4 regions of the Cylindrospermum stagnale PCC 7417 genome follow, and region 3 is predicted to be linked to each of the others. Evidence: predicted binding sites of a transcription regulator. Region 3 holds the regulator's gene; each other region holds the start of a gene.

Region 1 (5,752 bases), 3.5 Mb from region 3:
GATCGCCACCCCATCACCTGTACTCACTGCGGGGTTTGTAGTTTGGGCAAAAACTTGTCCACCGCCACCGGTTGCCAGTACCACAGCACCAGCCTTTACCCATCGGACTTCACCTTGATAAAACAGGCTTATTCCCTGACAGATTCCTGTTTGTGGTTCTATCCACAAACTCAAAGCTAAAGCCTGTTGAATAACTTGAATATTCTGGCGGCGTAGTACTTGGTTTGTCAGGGTGGTAGTAACTTCTCTGCCTGTAGTGTCAGCAGCATGAAGAACACGATTGCGAGAATGGGCAGCTTCCAAAGTTAAAGCCAAGGCGTTACCATGACGGTCGAAAGCAACTCCCAAGTTAACCAGGTTTTGAATGCAGCTAGGTGCAACTTCAGCCAGGAATTTTACAGCTTCTACATCGCACAAACCAGCCCCTGCCTGTAATGTATCTTCAATGTGCAAAGCTGGAGAATCTTCTCTTGAGACGGCTGCGGCAATGCCACCCTGGGCCCAATCACTGGCGGATAAAGCAACAGTTTCTTTGGTAATCAAGCCGACGCGCAAAGACTCTGGCAGACACAGCGCCGTGTATAGTCCAGCGGCACCAGCACCGACTACTAAAACATCAAATTGGCTCGGGATATCTATCTGAGACATTAGGTAATGGGTAATGGGTAATGGGTAATGGGTAATGGGTAATGGGTAATGGAAAAACTTATTCAATAATTTTTCCCAATTCCCAGTCCCCAATTCCCAGTCCCCAGTCCCATTTAGTTATCTGTAGATGCCGTTGTTAAAGCGATCGTCTCCCTCGTTGAAGGCAGGCTCGTATTCTGTCACGGTGAAGTTATCGAAATTGGCTTGCAGGGTTTGTTTTTGGCGATCGCTCAATCCTGGAAGATTCAATACATCTTCTACACTCTTGTAAGGAGCATTGGTGATGATTTTCTTCGCCAGGGTTGGGTACAGCCCTGGAAACTGTTGAAAAGCGCGCACGTTAGTATTATTCAAATCAATTTTTTGACCGAATGACGTTCCTAGCTTGGCATCTGCCCGATTTTGCCGTTCAATTGCCAGAACTGGGATTTGAGGTAAAGCAAAATTGTTGAAACTTGCAGCTTGGGCTATCTGAGTTGTTCCCAACCATCCCCAGGAGCCAAGTAACAAACTAAACACTGTTAATAAACGCACCAATCCTTTCACTATCTTTCTCCCTCTTTCCATCAATACAGAAATAAAAACTTTAAGCTAAAAACTGTCAACTATCGGCTGAAGTGAGGATTATAAAGTCTGAAGTCCACCCCACTGATCAATCTGGGGGCTGGTAGAGTACTTGTTTCCTCTGACTTCGTCCTGGGGTTGATAGCGGATAGCTTAATCAACACACAGCAGTCATCAGAAACTAATATACAGCTTATTAAGCTTCCCCGGTCTGAAGACGCGGGGATTCCTGAAGAGTCCATAGTAGAAGTTTCTTAGGCTGACTTAAACAACCTCTACTGATTCCAGCTAAGTCAAATTTAGCTGAAACAAAAATAAGCCCCACATCTGACCCGAAGGGCAGTGTGGGATGAATTTTTGGGCGGCGACGAATTGACCCACAACCAATTCAATCCGTAGGATTGACAGGAAAGGGGGTCGATGAGGAGTCGCCACTTTTAACTTTGAGGGAATCTATAAAGTCTTCAATTACATGAGTCATGGTTTTATCATTTTGACTTGCGTATAGTCGTAGTTTGTTCAATCTACGTTCTGATATCCTCAAATTTAATGCTTTATTTTTCCTGACTGCCTACACATTGTCTGGGTATTAAACATAAAAAAGTAGCAGATACCCGCAAAGATTTTCACTTTAAAACTGCAAACAATCTCCTCAAAAAATCCGATGCGATAGCAGTTGAAAAGTTAAATATTAAAGGACTTGCTAAATCAAGATTGGCTAAAAGCGTAAATGATGCTGGATGGGGACAGTTTATATCCATACTTTCAAACAAAGCCGTAAATGCTGGCTTGAAAGTGATAGCTGTAAATCCTAACGGTACTAGCCTTGAATGTTCTAAGTGCGGTTCCAAGGTAATAAAACCGCTATCCCAAAGAATGCACAATTGTCCTATATGTCATACAAGTTTGTGCAGGGACTTGAACGCGGCTATAAATATCAAGAACCGTGGGACACACGGTCTTAAAGCTCGATCAATGTCCGGATTAGGAGTCGTTGAGAAGCCCACACTCACCTGAAAGGGAGTGTGGAGTATGTCACCCATCATCGCTACTTTGCCGATAATATTTGCTGCACTATTACAATCAGCATTTATTCTGTTTCCAGTCGCAGTTTGAAATACACCTCTCAATGGTCTAGTTCCACTAGATTTCCACCATTCGGGTTTTTCACCGAATTTAGGCGATCGCGTATCCCTGACGGGACGCTTTGCACTCAGCGCTGCTGCTTTCAGCAGATCACCGCTACTAGCAAAAATAGACTGTCTACCAGAATTGTACTCAAAACTGCGCCGCTAAAGGCGTACCAGTGCTGTTGCTTTCCACCTAAAGATAAAATTCCGACTGTCAACAGCGTTAGGGCTAGAACTAGCGCCCAAGCTTCTCCCCAAGGTGTTTCTACTTGCGCTAGGGCATTTTGTAAGATTTGTGAAGTTTCTGCGACATCTACTCTCATAATCTGTCGCCAGTAGGGCATCAAGTCCGCCAGGTAGAAATAGATATCGGTTAAAAATGTCCCGAATAACGAACCTAAATAAAACCAGCTACCTACTTTGCCCCAATTCCTCGCCAGACACCACAAAGCAAATGGTAGCCCAATCGACTCCACTGGCAAATGCCATAAAGGTTCCCAACGCAACCAGCCCCAGTAAATCGCCCCTGCTAACCAACTGCCGCTGAACCCTAAAAGCAAATCGCCCCAGATATAAGTTCGTGGACGTGACATCAGGGCAAAACTCAACCATATCCAGAATCCTGTCATCGCTAAACTCAGACTGGGGAGCGATCGCACCATTGGCGCTTCGACAAACACTGGCACAGATACCAAAAACACTGCCGCAGCAAATACTAACCAAGTTTGTCTTGAAGAGATCGGCTCTCCGAGAGAAGGAGATAAAGAGAGTTGAGACTCTAATTCTCTGATGTCCGTTGACTCCGGATCAAGAGCAGGGGTAGAAGCACTGTAGGAAGATAATGTATTATTAAGCAAAGTTTTTAATATATGTTACTAAACTTTACTTATCTAAGATATCACAATTTAAAATCCCCCCCCCTGGGATTTTACCTGAATTGTGCTGAGGTTGGATGCCACCCGGAAAGACTGACTACTAGCGCGTAAAGTTGGATAATTTGCTAGAGTTACGCATCCTTTTTGGGAGTTTGGTTAATGGCGACAATCTTAGAAGCTGGCGGTATAGGCTTGCTATTCCCTGTATGGGGGCAACTTTTACAGGTGGGACTACCGAGTGAGGCGTCAACTGGTGGAGTTAATCTCATCGAAGGACTGATTCAGGCATTTGTTTTGGGGATTGTGCAAGGCATCACAGAGTTTCTACCCATCAGTAGCACTGCTCATCTTCAGGTTTTTACTAAAGCATTGCACTGGGATGCAGTGGCAGGGAAGCCTTTTTTGGCGACGATTCAATTTGGCAGTGTGATCGCAGTGTTAATTTATTTTTGGTCAGATATTAGTAAAATTTTGACTGGCGGATGGCAGGCTGTGAGGCAAAAAGACTGGCAACGAGAAGAATGGCAATTGCTTGTGGGGATAGCTGTAGGTACCTTGCCTGCCCTAGTTGGGGGATTTTTGCTGAAAAAAGCACTTAATAACGAAAAATCCTTGATTAACAGCATGACGACCATTGCCATTACTTCGATTGTGATGGCACTTTTATTAGCAGCAGCAGAAAAGTTGGGCAGCCGCAAGCGGAACTTCGACAGCTTAAAAATTCGTGATGGGGTATTAATTGGGTTAGGCCAGATGATTGCTCTCGTACCTGGTGCATCCCGTTCTGGCTCAACTGTGACAACTGCGTTATTTATCGGTTTGGAACGTAGCACGGCGGCAAGATTTTCCTTTCTGCTAGGAATTCCCACTCTCACCGTTGCTACTTTATATGAATTTTTTAAAGAGGCCCTGGGTAAAACTGACTTAGTAGTAGTATTTGTCGGCACATTGTCAGCATTTGTCTTTTCTTATTTATCTATAGCCTGGCTGCTGCGATATCTTCAAACCCAGAACACTTTGATATTCGTCTGGTATCGCTTGGCATTTGGGGCATCAATCTTGAGTGCGATCGCACTCAATTTGTTGCAGAATAATTAATACTTGTCATTTCATTAATTTTATGGTATGCCCTCTCTATTTTGAGGGCGTTAGCTTGATAATTATGAGATGAAACTGTTGTCTAGTAGTACTTACAGGTTACGAAAGCCCCTGATGACAGTTTCCGTAACTTTACCCCTGGTGGGGAATCTGGCACGAATTTCTTCAGGAGGCATACCAGAGAGTTGGTGGAATATACCAAGCAATTTGGCTATATTCGATAATTTGATAACTCACCGCCACCATCGCGCCACATCCACAATAGCGCGGGCAATTTCTGCGGTTGCTACTTCGCCACCTAGTGCAAAGATAACGGGAAATAATGTCTCTATATCTATTAGTAAAAAAGGACGAACGCGAAGAGATAGTTGATGAAGCGTATCTTGCCAAAGGGGAAAAAGTTCGGTGGCTGGCAGTTGTGACAAACCGGAAGCTAATGCTTTCAAAGCATAGGCACGATCGCTCTCATCCTGAAGCTCCCTGGCAGCAGCAAGAGCTTCTGGTAACAACTCTGGTGGCAGTTTCTGTGCTAAGACGCTCAAAGTATCGGCGATCTCGCTCTCATTCTGAAGTTCCCTAGCAGCAGCGAGGGCTTCTGGCAATACCTCTGGCCGTTTCTGTGCTAAGGCATTCAAGGCATAGACGCGATAGCTCTGATCCTGAAGTTCCCTGGCAGCAGCTATGGCTTCTGGCAACAAGTCTGGTGGTAGTTTTTCAGCTAAGGCAATCAAAGCCTTGGCGCGATACCTCTCATTCTGAAGTTCCCTGGCAGCAGCAAGAGCTTCTGGCAACAAGTCTGGTAATAGTTTCTGTGCTAAGGCACTCAAAGCATTAGCGCAATACCTCTCATCCTGAATTTGTCTGGCAGCAGCCAGAGCTTCTGGCAGCAAATCTGGCAGTTTTTCAACTAAGGCATTCAAGGCATAGGCGCGATACTCATCATACTGAAGTTCCCTAGCAGCAGTAAGGGCTTCTGGCAGCAAATCTGGCAGTTTTTCAGCTAAGGCAATCAAAACATCGGCGCGATAATACTCATTCTGAATTTTCCTGGCAGCAGTAAGGGCTTCTGGCAGCAACTTTGGCAGTTTTTCAGCTAAGGCAATCAAAGCCTTGGCGCGATACCTCTCATCTGAAATTTCCCTAGCAACAGCCAGAGCTTCTGGCAACAACGCTAGGGGCAGTTTATGTGCGAAGAAAGCACTCAAGGCATCGGCGCGATACCTCTCATCCGGAATTTCTCTAGCAGCAGCCAGAGCTTCTGGCAACAACGCTAGGGGCAGTTTATGTGCGAAGAAAGCACTCAAGGCATCGGCGCGATACCTCTCATCCGGAATTTCTCTAGCAGCAGTCAGAGCTTCTGGCAACAACGCTAGGGGCAGTTTATGTGCGAAGAAAGCACTCAAGGCATCGGCGCGATACCTCTCATCCTGAATTTCC
Region 2 (5,752 bases), 2.0 Mb from region 3:
AAATAATGTTCTCAAAGAGAATTTAACCAGTGATGGCCACCATCTTAATGCTGAAGGTCTAAACATTTATCGAGCAGCATTGTTAAAACTACTAGGAAGTTAATTAGAAATTAAAAAAAAATTATTCCTGGTTTTCCGAAAGCCAATTAATTACTTTTTCTGCATTTTGATTTGGTGGAAATACAGGATAAAATACTTTTTGAATTTGCCCATCAAAGATGATTAATGTTAGCCTCTTAATCAAGGTCATCGACTCTATTTCAAAAGTTGGTAATTTTAAAGCTTTCGTCAAAGCTAGTTCTAAATCGCTCAATAATTCAAAGGGGAGGTGAAGCCGCTCAATTGCCTCTTGCTGATATTCTGTATTCTGTGTGCTGAGACCAAAAACCATTGCACCAAGTGCTTGTAAATCTTGATAATAATCTCTAAATGCACAAGACTGTGGTGTACATCCTCTAGCTCCTGGAATTTCATTCCAACCTTGAGGCAGGTCTTGATCAGGTCTACCGGTGCGTGGATAGCAGTACACCACTGTTCTGGCAGTTAGGCAGGCTAAATCGACAATTTTTCCTGCTGTTGACATCAAGGGAACAGAAGGAATTTGCATTCCTAAAAGATGGTTACAAGCTCCATCATCAACTGGAACTAGAAGATTTTGGGGCAATTCATAGAGATTATCTGGTATTGTCATGAAATTTATTTTTAAACTTTTGCTGAACGTTGTTCATGCAAATAAGTAAATACAGATTTATCGCCAATATCTGGAGGAATTGCTTGGACTACCTTACGCAGGGCAAACACTAAAAATAAAATCGCCCAAATGCCTAATAAAAACTGTTCTGCTTGTGTTGGTAAAATTCCTAGCAAATGCCCTAGCAAAAGTAACGGCACGAGTGGGGTTAATACCTTAGTTTCTAGACGATTGAAGCAAAAAGCTTCTTTGAAATAAATGCCTGTCAAAGCAGCAAAGGTACAACCGACTCCAAATAAAGTAAGGGGTTGATTGTAAACGGTGACAGCTAAAGGTGTACTGCTAGAAAGTGCCAAAACTATTGATGTGATGCTACCAATCGCCCAAAAGGCTTGCAAAAGTCGGTGCAGCGGTTCCATGTAGATATGAATCATCACTAAACTCACACCAAGTCCGAGGCTAAAACAGGCATAGAGAGGCGTTAGTGCCGTGAAAACAGCGGGCTGAGGATTGAACAAAACTAAAGCGCTGGCGATCGCAAAACTCAGTGCAGCTACCATTAATCCTGTACGGTAGATGATCACGCTTTGGCGATCGCTTTGATTTATGGTAAATTCTCCAAACTGGCCTTGATAAATTAACGGTGCAGATCCGGTTTGCGTAGTCATAGAAAATTTCTGAGAAGTACTCCCACTATCTAGTGTGACACACTCCACACACTGACCTGAATACAGCTACAGTGGTGGCTCTCTCAACCAATCCGGCTATTGCTTCGGAGGCGTTAATGCAGCAAGGCCAAAATAACTAACCAGTGAGATAACTCAAAAGCTTTTTAATTTTTAATTGTTAATTTTTAATGCCGATGAATTCTACAGCATCTTGCAAGTTTAGCTGCAACTGTATCTGTGCATTACCGCTATTGATGGCAATTTCTACCCAACCGTGACTACCAACTAAAGCAAGAGCTTCCCCAAGTTGGACATCGCTGTAAGTTGTACCCCCTGGTATCCTCAAGCCAGATGCTTGCACACACCAGGTTTTACTCTGCACAGAACTTCCGGGAATGTTGCTGACTAAGTTGCCAAAGTGGTCTATATATTGAATGTAACCCCTTACCCCTGTTGTTGTCTGTTGACATTCTCCGATATCCAGATTAACCAAAGTAGCTGGATCGATTTCTTGTCCTAGTTGTTGTAGAGAAACACCACTAGCAAGATGAGCCGCGACAGGTGCAAAAATATCTCTACCGTGGAATGTGCCGCTGGGTTGAGGAGTGCGCCAATAGTTAAGATTTGTAAGTTCCACAGCGGAAATTGCCGAATTTTGAGCAAGTACGCCGCTGAAAATCCCATTATCTGGGCCGACGAGAAAACCTTGAGCCAATTCTATGGCGATCGCTTTTCGCTGACTTCCCACACCCGGATCTACCACCGCTAGATGCACCGTACCCACGGGAAAATAGGGGTAAGCATTCATCAGGCAAAATCTAGCCGCAGGAATATTTTGTGGTGGAATCTGGTGCGTCAAGTCGACAAAGCTGATCTGGGGGTTGATTTGGGCAATGACTCCTTTCATCACACCCACATACACATCGCGATCGCCAAAATCGCTCAATAAGGTCAGAAGTGGTTGTTGAATCATCTGCTGATCGAACAAGGCTCGACTATTAATATATAATGCATTTCGGATTTCTGTAACAACAGCTACAAAATATGTGTTATGTTAGGATTACAAGACATAAAAATAAACTTAAACAGGCATTCGCTATGAGTAGCAACAGAGCGCAAGCTGCTGTCAAAGCAGAAGCAGTTCACAAACAGAATATTCAAAGAAGCCTAGAGCATCGTTTGCAAGTAGCCAGAGCTACAGGTAACGAACAACTGATTCGCCAACTAGAAGTAGAGATGGCGTGCTACGGCTAATTCAAGTTTTCATTGTTGATAGTTTGTTGTGTATTACCCCGCTTCGGCGGGTTTTCTTTTTTTTGGTAGTCAGAACCAGCGCCAAAACTGCTGTGATTGGAAAATTAGAAAAAACTTTTAAACTCCCCAAGCGGCTGAGTTGAGGGAAAAATAAGCTTGTGAATCACGCCCATGCTGGCTTAATCTAGCATTTTCGCCAGTTATCATGGCTTTCTTGATTTGAGACAACTTGCCTCCTAAGTATGTAAAAATACCACACTTTACCCTTTACGTCTTACCTCTAAAGGTAGAAAATAATGGTTAACTCAAATTGAGGAAACCGAAGAGGGATTAATTCCCTAGAGGTATCCACCAAGGACTAACCTGCCTATTTACCCAAGAGTGCAACCAAGGTCACATGACGCAATCTTTAAATCAAGTCAAAGAGTGGGAACAACGTCGTGAGCAAGCAAAACCCTACTACAAGCAGGGTAAATTTCAAGAATATATTGATCTAGCAACTGAAAATTTACGGCTAGCTAGAGCAATTCGCGATCGCGCCAGAGTTGGTTATACATTAAACGATATCGGTTTAGCTCACCTCGGTTGCTGGCAACAGCAAAAAGCCTTAGAGTGTTTTCATCAGGCGCTTTCGGTTGCTCTAGAACTGGGTAATGCAGCAGCAGAAGCAACTGCACTCAGCAATCTGGGTTCCACCTACAACCGGATGGGACAGGTTGAGCAAGCGTTAGTGTATTTTGACAAAGCGCTGCAAATCTTCAGAAAATTGAAAGACACTCAAGGGGAAGTTTCTACTCTCAATGATGTAGCACTAATTTATACCAAGTTGGGAGAACCGAAACGCGCACTATTGCTACAGCATCAAATTTTGTCGATGCGGCGATCGCTAGGAGATTTTTCTGGTGAGGCGACAACGCTAAATGGGATTGGATATGCCTACACCACCTTAGGAAAGTTTGAGAAAGCTCTAGAATTTTTGCGAGCAGCCCTACCAATTCAACGAGCCTTCAAGAATATTGTGGGTGAAGCCACCACTTTAAACAACATTGCCTCGATTTATAGTGATTTAGGTCAACCGAAAAAGGCGTTATTGCTTTACTCTCAAGTTCTGTTGACACGTCGGACAATCGGCGATCGCGCCGGTGAAGCCACAACTTTAAACAACATTGGCTTTATTTATAGCAATTTCGCCAATCACCATCAGGCACTGAAGTACTACAAGCAAGCGATCGCCATTTATCAAGAACTGGGCGATTCTCTGGGAGAAACTTCAACTTTGCTGAATATGGGGAGTCTTTACGCCACAACAAAACGCAAAAAGTCAGCCCTATGCTGCTACCAAAAAGCCCAAACATTAGCCGATAAAATCCAACATCAGCCACTCTCAGACAAGGTACAGCGGTTCATGGACTGCCTGTAATTAGGGGATAAAAGCGAGTCTGATGCACTCAAACCTCAGGCTCTACTCCCAAGGCGCTTGACACTCTCAGGTCTAAAGACACTGAGATTCTTGGCTCAACGAAACCACTTAATCTAGATTCCTTGCGTTTTCTAAACCAGAGGTGGGGTTCTCCCCAAGCGACTTCGGGTATGCCCTACCCTAGTTGCATTGCTGCAAGTTCTTTTTTAGTTGAAGCAAATACGCCTCAAAATGCTTTGTGCCTAGTCCCTGTAAATCTTTTACCTATTACCAGAAGGAAGCTAGAACAATGTAATAGAACCCTATAGATTTAATTGTCAAGGTACAGCGTCTGCGTGTTAGGCAGCAATCGGGTTTTTAGACAGGTTGATTACCCTTCCTGTATATCTAAAATATTATCTATAAAAGGTTAAATTATGGCAAGTAAAAATAAATGTTGCAGTTAGAGAAGATGACAGGGATTAAAATCCCACGTATCGCTTATATCTCAGGGAAGACAGCCGCGCTCGTTTTACGCTTACCGGGTAGTCCTGTAAATAACCCGCATCTGGGCATAATCCAGCATTTTGCGCCCAGTTTAGTTGCCTTCTTTATTAGAGACAATTTCAATTACTACTTCTGGTGGTTTGCCAAATTCCCAGAAAAAATAAGAACGATGGCCTTTTTCCCACCAGTTTTCAGCTATCTGCACATCCAGACTTAAAAACACATCTGGCACAACTGGCGGTTTTTTGCTGCTGAAATACAAAGCTACATTAGCCGCAGCGAGAAACCCTTCAGCATTACTTGCGCCACTCCAAGAACTGTAGAGGGGTTCTGTGAGCAGCCGTTGCTGTTTTTCCGATGGTAGATTATCCAAAGGCTGATCATCCTCTGTAATTAGATGATTGACATCTGGTAACAAATCTTCTGGTAATAAGGCAGTGTCTGTCAAGGTGATATCAGTCATAGGGCAATTTGGCGGTTAAGCGATAGCGAAGCGCTGCTGCTTTCAGCAGATCGCAACTTAATTCTATTTTAAATTCCCTTTCTGACTATTTGTTCTGACTGCGGACGAGTCCTGTAAACCCAGCAACCGACAAAGAGGTTAATATCCATCCAAGGACGATATGCAGCCAGAAATAACGACGTATTATTTGGCCTGAAGGGATTTTAAGGAAGAGGAAATTTTTATCACTTCCTGGTTTGCTATTTGGCAACCAGTGGCTCTCCTGATGCAAATCAACAATTGGCAGGAAGACATCAATAGAATAAAGTAGTGGGTTGAAAACTGGATAATCTTCTGAGACTTCAGACTCCGAAGAATCAAATGGCCCTACATTTGAGGAGGGTGAGATTAGCTTATTTGTATAACCATAATTAAATACAACCGTACCAAAAATCACGAATCCAAATGAAAAAACCAAGGCATATTGAGGCCGATATCCATGAGCAATAGTAACTCCTAGGAAGCGATTCCAGAGGTAACTAAATATATTCAAACTGCCATATTCTAATCTGTCTTGCTCTTTACCAATTAAAACCTCTATAGCAGCAGCTTCATGGCCACTAGCCTTCAACACTGCTGCTAATTGCTCATAGGGTTGTAATGTAAACTCTTTTGTGGGTTGAAGCCGTAGCCACTCCAGCCGACGTTTACTATCAATGGGAGATGTTTCGCTAATCGCATTGTAAGTAAAGCCATTGAGATACAACCCATCTTTATCAGGCCAGCTATTA
Region 3 (5,752 bases):
CAGTGGCATTTTCGTCGGGGAGAACTTTCTGTGAAGCCTTCCCAAGGTCGTGCATTAATTAAAGAACCCCTCGGCCGCTTTTTGGAACAACAAGATTACCAGCTAGAGCCGGGAGGAGATTATGCTTTTACTATTCGGGCTGAGTTATAAGTTGAAAATGTTGGGTTTCGTTCCTCAACCCAACCTACAGGAAGCCTTGTATGTAATTACGCCTGCCTAATTCACTGATTCAGTGAATGTTGGGTTTCGTTCCTCAACCCAACCTACAGGAAGCTATTCGGGCTGAATTATGAGTTAGTTGTTAACTGATTCGGTGAGGCGATTTAAGTATCTTTCGATCAAAAGGATAGCGACAATGTCATCTATCGGCCTTGGTGGCTGCCGCAAACCCTTTGGTAATAGCTTTGTTAGTCCTTGCGGTGGGTACATCTGCCAATAGCGATCGCGTGCTTCTAAGGTGCTATAGCGTTCATCCACTAAAATAATATTCAGCGGCTCTGCTAATTGCTGTTGCAGTTGCTGTTTCCACTGCTTGGCTGTAGTTTGGTTACCCATCACCAACAAGGAAATGGGATATTTTTGGCGTAGTGTCTCAATATTGGCGATCGCATCTGATGCCATCACCACCTCATGATAATATAGCTGCCGATCCAGTCCCATCACCGCAATACCACACTTATCTTTACCTGGATCAAAGCCTAAAATAACTGGTTGTGTTGGTGAAAATTCACGGTAAGTCATAAAAAATTCAAAATTCAAAATTCAAAATTCAAAATTTAATTAGGTGCTAAAAATAATTTGTCCGTTGATGATTGCGATTAGTCTCACTCTTAGTGGCCCGGCGGTAAAGGTGTCCTCTGCGGCGATCGCTTTGATCTCCAATGGCTGACCATACAACCTCAGTTGGGAAACAAAGCGCAGGAAAGTACCTTCTATTTGCACATTTTCGACAATGCCGGCATTTCGGGCGCGAAATTGCGAAGCGGAAATTAGCAGATCCAGTCGCTGCCGCAGCTGATAAGATGTCATCGTTTTCGGATCGGCGGTGGTTGTGGCTAGTAATTCACCTGCTGAAAAGACCCGTTGATTTCTTGCTGTATCGGCAAAAAATTCGATTTGTTTTTCTCCCCTGACATAATTGCCTGCGGAGAAAATTCGCACGACGTATTCTCGACCATCATCAATTTGCTTGATCAGTTGCTCAATTCTATCTTGGGTAACGTAGAGGATCTCTACATTTGAGGGATTTGTCCCCGGTTCAGTTAATTCGAGATTGGCATTTCGGTCGGCTTCCTGTAAAAGTTTGATCACCGCTTGACGGGCAGCGGGGGCTTTGTCAACGCGAACAACAGCAGCAGCTAGAACTTGACCGCGAATTATCGCCAACTTGCCCAGACGCAGGTCGCGGTAAGACTGGTAATATTTTTCCAGCCTTGCCACTTCCTGTTCTAGAGATTCCTGTTGTTTTTCCAGTTCTTTGAGGCGAGATTCCCGTTTGGCAATCACTTGCTCTCGTTCTGTAATTTCTAGATTGCGATTTTGAATTAGTTGATCTAGTTGAGCAATTTTGCGATCGCGTTGTTGAATGGTTTCTTGACGGTTAGCAAGTTCGCGATCGCGTTTGGCGATCGCTGTTTTAGCTTCGTCAATCGCTTTTTTTGCTTCGGCGTACAGTCGTTGGCGTTCTGTCTTTAGTTGTTCAACTGCCGCCTGTAGTGCCTTTCGCTGATCGTAAACGCTTTGCAGTTCGGCGATCGCTTGTTGATAGCGAATTACCACTTGACCCAGATGGCTTTGGGTGCGTTGGAGTTGAGCTTGAGTTTGAGCTTGTCGGCTGATGGTGCGGTTGAGTTGGGCTTCGGTTGCTTGTTGCTTGGCATTTGCCGCCTGCAACGACTGATTAATTTTCTGTAAATCTTGCTGTGCCTGAGCTTGTTCTTTCCTGGCTTGGTTTAGTTGACTTTCTACCTGGCTTTTCTGGGTTTCTGCGGTTTTTAGCAGTTCCCGCTTCTGCCTCAGGTCTTTTTGAATATCTTCTAACTCAAAGACTCCCTTGCGTAATCCTTCGTCAGCAGTAAATAAAATTGCTAGAGTTGATGCAGAAATCAACCCACCAGTAAAAATAGTTATCAGTACAGCCGTGTTTTTGGGACGCAGCTTGAATAGTGAGAGGCGTGCTTTGCCAACTCGTGTGCCAATGCGATCGCCCACGGTGGCGATCACGCCTCCCAAAATTAAAATTGCTGCGATGAGGATGTACCCGGTGGTCATCTTCAGCTACCGTTCACGTATTGTGCGGTCGGCATAATGCTTCCAGATACAGCCTACTACTTTCAACCATTTTCTGTTGGGGAGTAGAGATTGGCAAAAGCTGAAATTACTCAATTTTTAGATTTACCTCCAACTGTCCGTGTCACTCAATTTTAGATTTTGGATTGTTTTGAGTCCGTTGATCCAGTAGCTGGAGAATCAGGATACCTTGTTCTCTGTGTCTGTTTGCCGTCGATGCTGGGCGTTCTAGCAGATAGTTTTGGATTCCCGCTGATAAATTCTCAATCCAAAATCCAAAATCTAAAATCGCACCGTGCCACCTCTATACCCCCGGTTGTTTTTAAGTGAATTGCCTACTTAAAGTAACAGGTTTATGCACAGTAATCTTCTTTTTGTGGATTGAAATCATCTTCTTTTCACGCAAATCCCCAAGTAACCTGGTGACAGTCACGCGAGTAGAACCAATTGCTTCGGCGATCGCCTGATGAGATAGCTTTAGGTCAATTGTGATCCCATCAGCACAAGGAACGCCAAAATCCCGACAGAGAATTAACAGAAAACTCACCAATCTGGAACCCATATCTCGGTGAGCAAGGGTTTCAATCATCATCTCTGTTTGTAAAATCCGCGAAGATAGGCCCCGCAGCATTAACATTGATAATTCGGGATTTTCCTTGAGTGCTTGCTCCACTTGTTCAATTGGCGCTGACAGCAATTCTACAGGCGTAAAAGCCACCGCATGGTAAAACCTATCTGACTTATTTCCCGTCAGCAGTGATAACACACCAAAAACACTATTTTCCCGCAGCAGTGCTACCGTTATTTCTTCTCCTGCCTCGTACACCCTGGAAAGTTTCACAGCACCCTTGAGAAGAAAATAAACTCGTTCGGCAGGATCGCCGGGAAAAAAGATCGTTTTATTGCGTTCAAAAGTTTCCACAACCGGCGGAAACGCTCCGGTCGCCATCTGACGAAAAACATTTGCTAGGGCTTTATCTTGTGTCACGATCATCTCCCTTCCCCTACCCAATGCCGGAAAAACAAAAACTGATTACCTAAGAATACACCCGAAAAATCAAGAAGACACCGTCAACCTTTCTGTACTTTCCTATACTCAAACTCAATACTTCATAGCTATTTGTTTATAATGATACATAATTATTGTTTTTTTCAGCTATTTATTGTTGATCAGCAGTTCCTGTATCTGTAGATAAAAGGATTTTTACCGAAAAATTCCTAATATCTTGAGAATATCTTAAGGAATAACAGGTCGTTTTGTTGCTGCTTTCCAAAGATTGCCAATCATCATTTTTACAAATTCTGTGCTAAACAAAGACAAACTCGCCTCAGATTCTAGTATGCTCCTAAATGATTGATCGCATTTACAATTTTTATGCTTAATCTGTCCGGAAAAAACGCCCTTGTTACAGGTATTGCCAATAACCGCTCGATCGCCTGGGGGATCGCCCAACAATTGCACAAAGCAGGAGCTAACCTAGGCATTACCTACTTGCCAGATGAACGAGGCAAGATGGAGAAAAAAGTTGCAGAATTGGTAGAACCCCTGACCCCTAGCTTATTTCTTCCCTGCAATGTCCAAAACGATGAACAGATTCAATCTACCTTTGAGACTATCCGCGATAAATGGGGCAGAATAGACATCCTGATCCATTGTCTGGCCTTTGCTAACAAAGACGATTTGAGTGGAGATTTTAGCCAAACCTCTCGTTCTGGCTTCAACACAGCGCTAGAAATCAGCACCTACTCACTGGTGCAGTTAAGTGGTGCGGCTAAACCGCTGATGACAGAGGGAGGTAGTATTATTACCCTCACCTATTTAGGCGGCGTGAAGGTGATTCCTAACTATAATCTTATGGGCGTAGCCAAAGCAGGATTGGAAGCTAGTGTGCGTTATTTGGCCGCTGAACTAGGACCGCAAAATATTCGGGTGAATGCCATCTCCGCCGGGCCCATCCGCACTTTGGCATCTTCAGCGGTAGGTGGGATATTGGATATGATTCATCATGTAGAGCAAGTGGCCCCCCTCCGGCGCACTGTAACTCAGCAAGAAGTTGGTAATACTGCGGCTTTCTTGTCTAGTGATTTGTCTAGCGGAATTACTGGGCAAGTCCTGTATGTAGATGCTGGATATGAAATTATGGGTATGTAATAAGATTTGGGAATTAGGGAAGAGGTAATTGGATCAAACTATTAGCCCTTCCCCATTACCCCTTAGACATTAACCATTAGCAAATGACTATGCAAATCAGCGATACCTTCAGTAAGGACTCTGTCCAACGCCAAATTACTTCCTCACACCAAGACCAGCCAAGCTTTACTCCTCGGATGGCTTCAGTTCACCGCACCACAGGCGAAACTGATGTTCAAGTTACGATTAACTTAGATGGTAGAGGAATCTGTAAAGCAGCAACCGGCATTCCGTTTTTAGATCACATGTTGCAGCAAATTGCCTCCCACGGGCTGATTGACCTGGATGTTCAAGCCAAGGGAGACTTAGAAATTGATGACCACCACACCAACGAAGATGTGGGAATCACCTTAGGGCAAGCTTTGAGTCAAGCATTAGGTGACAGGAAAGGTATTGTCCGCTTTGGTAATTTTCTCGCACCTCTGGATGAAGCTTTAATTCAGGTGTCCCTAGACTTTTCCGGACGTCCCTACATCAGCTACGGGTTGCAAATTCCTACCCAGCGGGTGGGGACCTACGACACCCAACTAGTGCGCGAATTTTTTGTGGCGGTGGTGAACCATAGCCAAATGACGCTGCATATTCGCCAACTAGATGGCATTAATTCTCATCACATCATTGAAGCAACATTTAAGGCTTTTGCTAGAGCAATGCGAATGGCGGTGGAAATCGATCCCCGTCGTGGGGGGCTGATTCCCAGTTCTAAAGGCGTTTTATAAATTTGTTATACTTCGTGACGTGTTTCCTCCCCGGTATGAATGCACGGGGTTTCCCAATTTCTAAAAGTTTTATGAAGTCTGTTGCAGACAGATCTGATTCTCAACCGAATCCTACAAACAATCAACCAGTAGTCCTAACTTCTGAGTTGCGAAAAGTCTATCGCACTGGCTTTTGGCTGAATCAAAAAGTCGTATCTTTGAAAAGCTGTTCTTTACAAGTTTTTCAAGGAGAAACCTTTGGATTACTGGGGCCAAACGGTGCTGGTAAAACCACCTTGTTAAAACTATTGCTGGGAATTATCCGTCCCACCTCTGGTCGGGGATTATTGTTGGGTAAGCCACTAAGTGAGCGCAGTGTCAAACAACGTATTGGCTACCTACCAGAAAATCCTTATTTGTATGACTATCTCACAGGCTGGGAATTTTTGCAGTTAGCCGCCGGGCTGTTCCAAATTCCCCAGACTGTGCAACGTCAACGCATTCCCCAACTGCTGGAATTAGTGGGTTTATCCCAAGCTGATGCCCGCAAAAAGCTCCTTCGCCGCTACTCCAA
Region 4 (5,752 bases), 2.7 Mb from region 3:
GAAGGGTAGTGATTACACTAGCGATGAGGTGAGCATCTCGACCATGTTGTGGCAAAGGTGACATCAGCAGAACTTCCCCATCTCGATATTTTAACCGGGGAATTGTGCGATCGCCCCGTTGTTGGCAGAGAGTTTGATATTCTTCCCAAGTTGCAGGCATCCGCACCACTGCACCAGGGGGAATTTGGGTTTTATCTGGTGATATCAGGGCAAACATAGCTTAAGCATCAGACTGCTAACTGTAATTCTATTTTAGGTTTAAAAAAAGTAACCGCACCTTGCCAATAAAGCCAAAGTGCGATATTAATTAAGTCCGCGTAGGCGGACTTTGTTTATGTAGGCGTGATTTATAATCGCCCTGGTTTAAGCTAAATATCCGTTTCGCTCAACTCACGAGTGATATGGTCAAAAGGTTCATCCACAAAAGCGGTATTGGCAATACCAGCCCCCGCAACTTGTGCCTTGACCATATCCTTCATAATCTGGACACCGCGAACCGTGGGACCAATAGGAACGCCCAAAGAATTGTAAGTTTCCCGCAACCCTTGCAGCACACGTTCATCTAACACATTCGTGTTACCAGCAACCAGCGCATAGGTAGCATAACGGAGGTAGTAGTCCATATCCCGCAGACAAGCCGCATAACGACGAGTCGTATAGGCGTTACCACTAGGGCGAATCAATTCTGGCAATTCTTCAAATAACTTAGAACCAGCCTGTTTGACAATTGCCGCCGCGTTAGAATTAATCGCCGCTGCCGCTTGCACCCGTGCGGTACCACTATCAAAGTAAGACTTGAGGCTATCGAGCGCATTCCGGTCAAAATAGCGCCCGGCTACGTCATAATTCTTAATTAAACTTGTTACTGCATCGCGCATTCCTTTTTCTCCCAATCATTACTATCTATGGTTTGATATTTATTTGGCTGCACTTATGCACCAGTAAATTTTTTGTGCCATTTAAAATTGATTCGGCACAAAAACAATCCATCTGCTACTTAAGGATTCTATGCCAAAGTTGACCCCTATGTGATGAACTTTCCAGTTTTGTGCAGATCAGCAGAGAAAGGTTAATATAACCTGTAATCCAGATAATCTGTATCAACTGCTACAATTTTACCCAATGTCCAGTAACTACGATATTTCAGGTATGTCACAACTTGGGTTGGCGCAGCAGGGTTAGGATGCTTTGGCAGATTCTGGTTTTACTTTAGTTAATTGGCTACAGAAGGAGTAAGAATGACAACCCCCAAAGAAGTCTTAAAGTTGATTCAAGACCAAAAAATTCAGATGATTGATCTGAAATTCATCGATACACCGGGGACATGGCAGCATCTCACCGTGTTTCACGACCAAATCGATGAAAGTTCATTCTCTGATGGCGTACCCTTCGACGGTTCGAGTATTCGGGGTTGGAAAGGCATTGAAGAATCAGACATGACGATGGTACTTGATCCAAACACCGCTTGGATCGACCCGTTCATGAAAGAGCCAACGCTAAGTATAATTTGTAGCATCAAAGAACCCCGCACGGGTGAATGGTACAACCGTTGCCCGCGCGTTATTGCCCAAAAAGCAATAGATTACCTAGCTTCCACTGGACTTGGTGACACAGCCTTCTTTGGCCCAGAAGCCGAATTCTTCATTTTTGATGATGTCCGCTACGACCAAACTGCCAACGAAGGCTACTACCACGTAGATTCTGTAGAAGGTCGTTGGAACACAGGCAGAAAGGAAAGCCCCAACCTCGGTTACAAAACACGCTTCAAAGAAGGTTACTTCCCAGTTCCACCAACGGATACCTTCCAAGATATCCGGACAGAAATGCTACTGACAATGGCAGCCTGCGGCGTACCCATTGAAAAGCAACACCACGAAGTTGCTACCGGTGGTCAGTGCGAACTGGGTTTCAAGTTTGGTAAGTTGATCCAAGCTGCTGACTGGTTGATGACATACAAATATGTGATCAAGAACGTGGCTAGGAAATACGGTAAAACCGTCACCTTCATGCCAAAACCAATTTTTGGCGATAACGGTTCCGGTATGCACTGTCACCAGTCGATCTGGAAAGATGGTAAACCCTTGTTTGCAGGTGATAAGTATGCTGGGATGAGTGAAATGGGACTGTACTACATTGGTGGTATTCTCAAGCACGCACCAGCACTCTTGGCAATCACCAATCCCACCACCAACTCCTACAAGCGCCTAGTACCTGGTTATGAAGCACCTGTAAACTTGGCTTACTCCCAAGGTAATCGTTCTGCTTCTGTGCGGATTCCTCTGTCTGGCGATAACCCTAAAGCCAAGCGATTAGAGTTCCGTTGTCCAGATGCTACTTCTAACCCCTACTTGGCCTTTGCTGCCATGCTTTGTGCTGGTCTTGATGGTATTAAGAACAAAATCCATCCCGGTGAACCCTTAGATAAAAATATCTATGAACTCTCTCCAGAAGAACTGGCGAAGGTTCCTTCCACTCCTGGTTCTCTAGAACTGGCATTGGAAGCACTGGAAAACGACCACGCTTTCTTGACAGATACAGGTGTCTTTTCTGAAGACTTCATCCAAAACTGGATTGACTACAAGCTAGTTAACGAAGTTAAGCAGATGCAGTTGCGTCCTCATCCTTATGAATTCTTCCTCTATTACGATTGCTAATTCTAAAAATTAGTAAATTTTTCTGCCACCCTAGGGGGTGGCTTTTTTTTCCACATTTGTTCAGTTGAGTCTCAGACTCAAGCTACAAAGTTTAAAAAAGGAGCGCTACTCAGCTCATGGAGGCATTGCTGCGGCCGTAAATCATCTGCGTTGTCGGATCTATCTTGCCTTGAATTGGGTTCCAGTAGTGGGATAGTTCTTCATGTAGACCGATTTCTTGTGCAGAACGCATCAGCATCGATTGTTGACGATTCTTAACTTGCTGATGTTGAAGCACCATTAATGCACGAGATTTTTCTTGAATAGACATAATACAGTCCTCTCTTAATTTTTTAGTGATATGTGATTGGCTAGTTATCCTTTCACTAACTATAATAACAGGGATTCTGTATCATAAGCTACGGAATTGATTAATTTAATAAAACTTTACATTATCTCGTCCTCTTGAATATCTTTCGATTGTCAAAAGTCGGGATAAATGTGACTAATCCAGCATAAAAAGCGATTAATTGCGGAAATTGTCCTTCATGTTCAAAGGAAGGAATGATCCACTGCCCCTTTTCGGTCAGTTTCACCTCAGCGCCCGCGCCTTCCTGACAGTAGAGGCTTTGTTTGTTACATTTTTTTACTTATAATTATTTAACGTTATAAAATCCAGAGCATTTTTATGTCTGACACTTTAACAAAGCTGACTTATCAGACCTTTCAACAAGGCAAAAACTACTTTGGACTAGCTCACAAGACTTTAAGTTCACAGTTGCGGAAGCTAGTGCATCCAACCCTTGAGCAGCAGGTTAAACCTATTCCGAACGAGGTTTTACTCAAACTTCAAGAAAAATTGAATCAGCTGCTAGAAACAGATTGGCAAGATGCTGAAAAAGGTGTATATCCCAAAAGCCTTTTGTTTGATAATCCCTGGGAAGACTTTTTCCGCTACTACCCAGTAACTTGGCTAGATTTACCTCAGATTTGGGAGCGGATGAAACAAAATAATAATCAAGACTTTTCGCCAGAAATAGAGACAGATGGTTATCCCAGCTACTACATGCAGAACTTCCATCACCAAAGCAATGGCTACTTAAGCGAGATGTCAGCCAATTTATATGACTTGCAGGTGGAAATTCTGTTTGGTGGCTCAACTGATGCGATGCGGCGGCGGATTCTCGCTCCTCTCAAGTCTGGGCTGGAAATTTTTGGGAATGTTCCACCACGAAATGTTCGGATTTTAGATGTTGCTTGTGGCACCGGGCGGACTCTGAAGTTGATGCGGGCGGCTCTACCTCAAGCATCTCTATTTGGTGCAGATTTGTCGCCAGCTTATCTGCGTAAGGCCAATGAACTCCTGTCTCAAAATCCGGTCGAATTACCGCAACTTTTGCAAGCAAATGCTGAAGAGTTACCTTACCTGGATGACTATTTTCATGCTGTAACTTCTGTTTTTCTCTTCCATGAGTTACCAGCCACGGCGCGTCAAGCGGTTATCGAACAATGCTTTCGAGTGACGAAACCAGGGGGAGTCTTTATTATCTGTGACTCAATTCAAAAGAGTGATTCACCAGAAATGGAACTGATGATTGACAACTTCCCCGAAACTTTTCATGAACCCTACTACAAGCATTATGCTACTGATGACTTAGTAGAGCGTCTAGAGAAAGCAGGCTTTGAAAATATTGATATACAAGTCCACTTTATGAGTAAGTATTTTATTGCTCATAAGCCAGCCTGAGACAAATTTTCTTGATGGTTTTTTACCGTTAACCCCAAAAAAACCAGATGCGAAATTTCGCATCTGGTCTTGGAAGGTAATAATACTTAGGATGATCTAGCATCTCCTTGGAGGATATTTATCTTTAGGAGCAAGCCCTGAGGAGAAAAACCAGGACGCAGGAGACTGATAACCTAAGTGACGTCGTTTTCTAGATCAGTAGAAGGTCAAGACTCAAACTTTAAGAGGGATTACGAGCAAGAGTTGTGTGGTTTTGAGGAGTGGGTGATGCTGTCGAGATAGGCAGTCAATTTGGTTCGTTGTTACGTTCCTCAGGATTCACGCTAACTACCTATACAAAAGCTCACTAATCAAAGAAGGAAACGGTTAAGTAATTCTGTCGTGCGTTAACTGTTTGTATCTCTGTTAAAGAGGATGAAATACTCAACGGTTAATTAATTCTGTCGTGCGTTAACTGTTTGTATCTCTGTTAAAGAGGATGAAATACTCAACGGTTAATTAATTCTGTCGTGCGTTAACTGTTTGTATCTCTGTTAAAGAGGATGAAATACTCAACGGTTAATTAATTCTGTCGTGCGTTAACTGTCTGTATCTCTGTTAAAGAGGATGAAATACTCAACGGTTAATTAATTCTGTCGTGCGTTAACTGTCTGTATTTCTGGAAAGAGAAGTTGTGTATGGTAATTTGATTCCCTTGCTACCAGACAACTAACCCTTCTAGAATTCGTATTACCCTAGGGTTGTTAAATAACAAAATGGGCGTTTCCGAAAGATTCCATTAACTCTCTGCGCCCGCTACCGCGATGAGGAACTGGCTTGTCTGGTTGGTTAGGTCTAGGTTTAGGTTTTGCAGAGACTAACAGCTGTGAACCAGAGCTGACAAGCAGCAGACGGGATAATTGGCCGAGCATCGCTTCGCAGTTTAAAGCTAAGGAGCCGAACACCAGACTCGATACTAAAAGTGGAATGGCAGCACGCATAGTAGATGTCTATTTTAGAACTCTCCAATTCACTGATACTTAGTTTTTGTATGGGCATCCGGACAATTTATTAAAAAGTATTGTGCTGCACTGAACAAAAAACAGTTTTATTCTCTATCTAGATGTTCGATTAGAAACCAATTACCAGAAAGGTTTAGATGTCCCCAGACTGTAATAATTTGTTCATCGCTCAGGGCTTGTAGTTGCTCATCAATGTGCGATCGCTTAGTCACAATCTGCCAATCGAGGTATTGATATTTGGTTGGTGTTGTGATATGCAATCTGTAGTTTTGCCAATCCAAGCGGTGAAAAACGCCTGTAACACAGTCCAATTCCTCAATTGAGTAATCAGACTCAGCAATTAATGAGCCTGGGTAATTACCGCTGGCGGG

The links. Region 3 encodes NtcA, which controls nitrogen genes in cyanobacteria. Its sites were predicted from a motif close to TNTGTANNNNNNNNTACANA; they were not measured.
Region 1: CYLST_RS06585 (DUF3120 domain-containing protein) is a predicted target of NtcA. The motif match lies at 3,202-3,221, and genes of this name have one in related genera.
Region 2: pirA (arginine synthesis PII-interacting regulator PirA) is a predicted target of NtcA. The motif match lies at 2,382-2,401, and genes of this name have one in related genera.
Region 4: gifA (glutamine synthetase inactivation factor IF7A) is a predicted target of NtcA. The motif match lies at 3,040-3,059, and genes of this name have one in related genera.

The regions. Positions count from the first base shown of each region.
Region 1 covers NC_019757.1:1,584,103-1,589,854, reverse strand. Annotated here, with positions in the region: gene nadB (L-aspartate oxidase) at 1-648, opposite strand, end outside; gene psbU (photosystem II complex extrinsic protein PsbU) at 766-1,194, opposite strand; partial or broken gene CYLST_RS33150 (RNA-guided endonuclease InsQ/TnpB family protein) at 1,795-2,229, shown strand; gene CYLST_RS06585 (DUF3120 domain-containing protein) at 2,441-3,199, opposite strand; gene CYLST_RS06580 (undecaprenyl-diphosphate phosphatase) at 3,377-4,315, shown strand; gene CYLST_RS06575 (NB-ARC domain-containing protein) at 4,549-5,752, opposite strand, start outside.
Region 2 covers NC_019757.1:134,023-139,774, reverse strand. Annotated here, with positions in the region: gene CYLST_RS00640 (SGNH/GDSL hydrolase family protein) at 1-103, shown strand, start outside; gene CYLST_RS00635 (peroxiredoxin) at 122-691, opposite strand; gene CYLST_RS00630 (DUF2301 domain-containing membrane protein) at 703-1,359, opposite strand; gene CYLST_RS00625 (SAM hydrolase/SAM-dependent halogenase family protein) at 1,538-2,332, opposite strand; gene pirA (arginine synthesis PII-interacting regulator PirA) at 2,458-2,613, shown strand; gene CYLST_RS00620 (tetratricopeptide repeat protein) at 3,011-4,033, shown strand; partial or broken gene CYLST_RS00615 (hypothetical protein) at 4,614-4,982, opposite strand; gene CYLST_RS32095 (hypothetical protein) at 5,068-5,752, opposite strand, start outside.
Region 3 covers NC_019757.1:5,122,770-5,128,521, reverse strand. Annotated here, with positions in the region: gene CYLST_RS21430 (DUF3146 family protein) at 1-150, shown strand, start outside; gene ruvX (Holliday junction resolvase RuvX) at 295-741, opposite strand; gene CYLST_RS21420 (DUF3084 domain-containing protein) at 781-2,271, opposite strand; gene ntcA (global nitrogen regulator NtcA) at 2,612-3,283, opposite strand; gene fabI (enoyl-ACP reductase FabI) at 3,665-4,441, shown strand; gene hisB (imidazoleglycerol-phosphate dehydratase HisB) at 4,618-5,199, shown strand; gene CYLST_RS21400 (ABC transporter ATP-binding protein) at 5,271-5,752, shown strand, end outside.
Region 4 covers NC_019757.1:806,777-812,528, reverse strand. Annotated here, with positions in the region: gene CYLST_RS03405 (Uma2 family endonuclease) at 1-217, opposite strand, end outside; gene apcB (allophycocyanin subunit beta) at 369-878, opposite strand; gene glnA (type I glutamate--ammonia ligase) at 1,239-2,654, shown strand; gene gifA (glutamine synthetase inactivation factor IF7A) at 2,764-2,964, opposite strand; gene CYLST_RS03385 (class I SAM-dependent methyltransferase) at 3,322-4,380, shown strand; gene patX (heterocyst-inhibiting protein PatX) at 5,124-5,360, opposite strand; gene CYLST_RS03375 (FAD-dependent oxidoreductase) at 5,468-5,752, opposite strand, start outside.